Linked DNA regions of Desulforapulum autotrophicum HRM2. The protein of the gene in region 1 interacts with the protein of each later gene in a pairwise test. Links are inferred from orthologs where the notes say so. Each region holds a gene or a part of one and is shown on either strand. Other genes may lie near its edges.

Evidence for each region.
Region 2: the proteins of priA (region 1) and HRM2_RS24315 interact in binary tests that used the Escherichia coli proteins (3 or more experiments, as listed by UniProt). The link is inferred for Desulforapulum autotrophicum HRM2 from one-to-one orthologs.

What each region holds. Positions count from the first base shown.
Region 1 is NC_012108.1:606,959-610,007, forward strand. It holds priA (replication restart helicase PriA), read left to right. Parts: upstream 1-325; coding sequence 326-2,773; downstream 2,774-3,049. Other genes in the region: upp (uracil phosphoribosyltransferase), read right to left, coding at 1-193; HRM2_RS02650 (hypothetical protein), read right to left, coding at 2,976-3,049.
Region 2 is NC_012108.1:5,551,344-5,554,116, forward strand. It holds HRM2_RS24315 (single-stranded DNA-binding protein), read right to left. Parts: upstream 1,750-2,773; coding sequence 1,252-1,749; downstream 1-1,251. Other genes in the region: HRM2_RS24310 (hypothetical protein), read right to left, coding at 1-367; HRM2_RS28415 (Fic family protein), read left to right, coding at 1,086-1,202; HRM2_RS24320 (THUMP domain-containing class I SAM-dependent RNA methyltransferase), read left to right, coding at 1,911-2,773. UniProt on the Escherichia coli protein: Plays an important role in DNA replication, recombination and repair. Binds to ssDNA and to an array of partner proteins to recruit them to their sites of action during DNA metabolism. Acts as a sliding platform that migrates on DNA via reptation.

The DNA of each region.
Region 1 (3,049 bases):
TTTCGACCTGAACAGGTCCTGCCCAGCCGTCTATGGTTGCGACCTCTGTTTCCATATCCTGGGTTGCTTCATAGGTGAGCAGTCCTGCCACTTCGGATGCCAGATCCCTGAAATCCTTTGTGGAAATGTCCTTCTGGCGCATCAATCCGAGTTTGTGCTTTATGAGTGGGTGGTCTTCCACGTAAACAGCCATTATTCCTCCTTGGTCTATAAATTATTTGCGATTGATTGATAAATCCCTTAAACATAGGAAAAAACAGATCCTATAGTCAAGAAAAATGAGTGCGCGGTTGATCTTTTTATGGTTTTGTGGTGAAAGGGGTGAATGGAAAATCAGAATTTTATCGAGATTGCCGTTGCCCTTCCTGTCCATGGCACTTTTACCTATACCCTTCCTTTGGATCTTGCTGCCGAGGCAATTCCGGGTATGCGGGTGCTGGTTCCCTTTGGGAATAGAAGGGTTACGGGCTATGTCCTTGGCCCGGGCCATGAAAACACTGAATTTAAGGCAAAACCCATCCAGGGACTTCTGGATGAGGCCCCCCTTTTTCCTCCGGCCATGATCGAATTGTTCAGATGGGTGTCTGACTACTACATCCATCCCCTGGGTGAGGTGATCAAGGCTGCACTTCCAAAGGGGCTGAACCGGTATGACGTTTCGTTTCTCTCCCTTGTTGAAAAACCTGGAAACCTGCCTGACCTGCCTGACCTGCCTGATCTCTCGCCCAGAGAACAGGCCGTTGTGGATCTGTTGAAAAAAAAAGGATCTGTCTCGGTGAAGAGTCTTGTGGGACGGGGTAAGAACCCATCTGTTTCGGCCCTTGTCAGGCGATTGATCCAGAAGGGTGTGATCCAGCAGGCGGCACGGTTGAAAAAAGATCAGATCCAGATGAAGACTGAGAAATTTATCCTGCCCACCGGACAGGGGGAGCCCATGGAGCGGATGTCTGCCAAACGCAGGCAGATCCTGGAGATTGTCCGTGAAAAGGGCGAAATCTCCCTGACCCTTCTCAAGCAGGAGGTGCCCACGGCCCCGAAGCTTGTGAAGATTCTTGCCGGGGCAGGCTACCTTGAAGTCATCGAGCGTCAGGTGTTCAGGGACCCCCTGGGGGACCCGGTGGATCCCGACGTGCCCCCTGAGTTGATGGACGAGCAGGCAGGGGTTGTGAACCAGGTGATCTCGGAGATGGACAAGGGATTTTCCCGGTATCTGCTTTCGGGTGTTACGGGCAGTGGCAAGACCGAGGTCTACCTGCGCCTTGTGACCGAGGCCATGGACAGGGGGCAGGGTGCCCTGGTGCTTGTGCCGGAGATTTCCCTGATTTCCCAGACCGAACGGCGTTTTCGGGCAAGATTTGGCAAAAAGATCGCTGTGCTCCACAGTGGCCTGACCATGGGGGAACGCCTTGACCAGTGGAACCGGATCATGACCGGGGATGCCGTCATTGTCATCGGGGTTCGGTCGTCGGTGTTTGCTCCCATCAACAATCTGGGTATCATCATTGTGGATGAGGAGCACGATACCTCCTACAAGCAGGAGACCGGCCTTCGCTACAACGCCCGGGACATTGCCGTGGTTCGGGCCAAAATTGAGAACATCCCTGTGGTCCTGGGGTCGGCAACCCCGTCTGTGCAATCCTATTACAATGTGTGCGAGGGAAGATTCAAGGAACTCAAGCTGACAAAACGGGTCAACTGCCATCCCCTGCCTGAGATAGAGCTTGTGGACCTCAAGCGCTACAAGGACTTCAGGGGTATAGAGCGGATCATTACTCCCGAACTTTCAAGGGGGATCGGCCATTGCCTTGAGCGTGGAGAGCAGGCCCTGATTTTTCTGAACCGTCGGGGGTTTGCCACCTATCCCGTGTGCCAGGCGTGTAATGAGCCGGTGAAGTGCAAATTTTGCGATCTGACCATGACACTGCACATGGACACAAACGAATTCCGCTGCCATTTGTGCGGATTTTCCATGTCCATGAATCAGCCCTGTCCCAATTGTAATGCCCGACGGATCAAACCCCTGGGGTTTGGCACCGAGCGTATTGAAAACATGCTTCAGGTTCTTTTTCCGGACGCAAGGGTGGCAAGGCTTGACCAGGATACTGGCTCTAAAAAGGGGGCCATGGTTTCCATTCTGAAAAAGGTGAAGCATCGAACCGTGGATATAATCATCGGCACCCAGATGCTTGCCAAGGGCCATGATTTTCCGTTTATCACCCTGGTGGGGGTGATCTGTGCAGATCTTTCGCTTAATTTTCCCGATTTCAGGGCAGGAGAGAGGACCTTTCAGCTCCTGGCCCAGGTGGCGGGAAGGGCCGGGCGGGGGGATCGAAAGGGGCGGGTGGTCATGCAGACCTACAATCCTGAACATTTCAGCATTGAGGCGTCCAAAAATCAGGACTTTGTCGAATTCTACCATAAGGAAATCCCTTTTAGAAAGGGGCTTGGCTATCCACCGGTCTCCAGGATTATTCAGCTGAAAATTTCGGGACTCGATAAGGACAAGGTTAAGGTACATGCCCTCTTTGTGGGCGAAGAGTGCAAGCGCCTGGTTGACCAGGACCGTGAAAATGGTCATCTGGTTCAGATCCTCGGCCCTATTGAGGCGGGTATTCCAAAGATCGCCATGCGCTACCGGTGGCAGATCCTGTTGAAAAGTCCCCGGGCAACCCTGTTGAACAGGCTTGTCCGGGCCATGCTGGCCGAGAAAAAGGTTTTTGCCAACAGGGAGGTTACTGTTGGAATTGATGTGGACCCCTATTCCATGAGTTAGTGTTTGAACGAAAACTCACCCATTTGCGGCGTTGCTGCAAATTTCTGAAATCCTCACGTACAGTAGTACGCTCCGGTTTCAGAAATTTTTGCGCCTTGCATATGGGCAATTTTTGGTCCAAACACGGGTTTTCGGTCAACCACGAGTTAGGGGCGGTTTATGCGAGCCTTGTTCAAACGAGCCTATCCGGAAATTTTTTGCTTCAGCCCAGGAGTTTGTTGAAAAAAAGGTAGGGTCCAAGGTTGTCAAAGTGCTCCTGGGACAGAAAAACGGCGC
Region 2 (2,773 bases), 4.9 Mb from region 1 along the record:
GGGAAAGGGCCTGCAAGTATAAATTGATACATTCCACCGATGGCTGAATGGTGAATGAACCGTCAAATGCATCCAGTTCGTATAACAGCCGGAATCGAATTTCATAGAATCTATTGTCGGAAATCGAATAAATACGATCGGTAAACTCCTTGCCTTTTTTTACATTCAAAAGCGTATTGATAAATTCGCTGGAATATTTATCAATTTCAGCTGGCCCTGGGATTTTTGTTCTCGGGTTTTCGTTCTTAAGTGCCTGAAACTGAAAATGGATCAGACTGAAAACTTTATTTTTCAGGTCATCCCGCTGTAACTCACTGTCAAGGCTGCCAAGGGCAAGGGAATGGAGACAAAACTCAATTGTATTCACAAAAAGCGAAAAATGATCGACAACATAAAAAGGAGATGTTTCACGATGGGGCTGCAACTGACAGACAGGCTTCGTGATTGCAAGGGCATACGACCTCTGGAATATGGGATCATTGGGATATTCTATCATATGCGTTATAACTTTTGGTTATGATATATGTCATTTGCGTCTAACAAAATTTAAAGCAACTTAAGATGATGGACATAATTTTGAAGCATAATGCTCTGAGACACAGCATACGCCACAATTTTTATACCTTAGAAAATTATCGACTCCTACCATCTCTCCAAAATTTTATTAAAACATACGATTCTTAGAATAAGTACGGACAGCTTAAAAAGTCAATACGCTAGTCGCCCCATGTAAAGAAATAAACTTCGTTAAAAATCAATTTTCGATAAACAAACCCAAAACTCGGGACTGGGCCCAGAATTTTCCAGCCAACAACCTGTTATTCGCTTTACAGATATTCGCATCTTGTGACCGGTTTGCCCTGTCCACAAGTAAAAGAGATTGCAGCCTAATGGATCCATCAACTGCTCCTTCAGGAAACGTGTATACTGGAGGGTGGTCCTGGCAGATACGACTCGAATCCGATATAAGAATGCAATGGTGCAAAGGGACTAGGTCGGGACCAAGTTGAAATATTGACAGTATGCAAGAGATAACAGGCTGTTCCAGATCTATTGACCCTGGTAGGTAAAACGAATCGAACCAAATTCCCCACGGATCTTTTAAAACCCCTGCTTTAAAAGCAGGGCTGGTCGAAAAGACCATTCAGGACAAACCCAAAAGCGGTAAACAGAGATACCGTGATACAAAAAAAAGGATGTAAAACCGAAGCCTTACACCCTAAAAGTTTACAATTTAAATAATGGTAACGGTTAGAACGGAATATCATCCTTGGGCGGCACAGACCCGCCAGATCCGCCGCCCTTATATCCGCCGCCCTGGGGCGCCCCACCCTGCTGATAACCGGCATTTCCCTGGTAACCACCGCCCTGGGGAGCGCCGCCCCCCTGGCCACCCTGATAGCCACCGCCCTGTTGAGCGCCACCACCACCACCGCCACCACCGATAAAGTTGAACTCCCTTATAATGATGTCTGTTGAATAACGGGTAACGCCGTCTTTTTCATACTGGCTGTAAGTAATCTCGCCTTCCACATAGAGCTGATTACCCTTGTTCACATACTGGGAAATCAGTTCGCCTGTCTTGCCAAAGGCGGTGCAGCGATGCCACTGGGTGACCTCCTGTCCGTCCTTCATCTTTTTTGAGGTTGCAAGGGAAAATTTACACACCGCAAGCCCGGAGGGGGTGTATGTCATTTCCGGATCTCTGCCAAGATGACCTAAAATAATCGCTTTGTTAACGCCAGCCATGATAAACTCCTGTTTATTTTGTTTTAATTATGTGAATGCTTGTTTGAAGGCATTGATTCTGGAATCTGATCTGTTCTGTTCATAAAAAACTTTTACCGGAATTATGAACCAGTGTCAAACCCGACGTTTACTTGGGGCATTTAAAAGGATATAATCACACCATGAAACCAACACCATTTGAAAAACGGATAAAACGACGGGTAACCGCAAGAAAGCAGACCTTTTTTGCGTCCACAACCCCGGGGCTCAAACAGATCCTGGCCGCTGAATTTGCAGCCCTTCCCCTGGAAACGGAACATTTTACCATGGCCGAGGGCGGGGTTGTATTCACAGGTCCCATGAAATCCTGCTACCTTGCCAATCTTTACCTTGGAACCGCCTCCAGAATCACCATGGAGGTTGCGGAATTCAAGGCTGAAAACTTCAGAACCCTTGAAAAAAAACTGGCCCAGGTCGAGTGGGAGCTCTTTCTTAAAAAAAGGAGCCATATCCATGTGGAGGCCACCACCCACCACTCAAGGCTATATCACACGCGAGCCATTGAAGAGCGGGCCGTTCAGATCATCCAGGACCACCTTGACATGGCGGCACCAGAATCACCCGGCGCACCTGCCAGTTACAAGATCCTGATCCGGGTCAGGGACGACCGGTTTTTCATCTCTTTAGACACCAGCGGAGACCTTCTCCACAAGCGGGGGCTCACAAGCGCAGTGGGTATGGCCCCCCTGCGGTCAACCCTTGCCCGTTCGATTCTGATCCGGACAGGCTTTTCAGGCAGGGAACCGTTGATGGATCCCATGTGCGGGTCAGGCAGTTTCCTCGTTGAAGGGGCAATGATGGCATCCCAGATTCCCCCGGGATTTTATCGGCAGTTTGCCTTTGAACATTTCCCCTGTTTCAGCCAGGCCCAGTGGAACCACCTGAAAAAAACGGCAGAAAAAAATTTCCGGAACGTGGAAACGCCCCTTATCTTTGGTTTTGACCAGGCCGGGAATCTGATTGCGGGTCTTGAGCAAACCCTTTC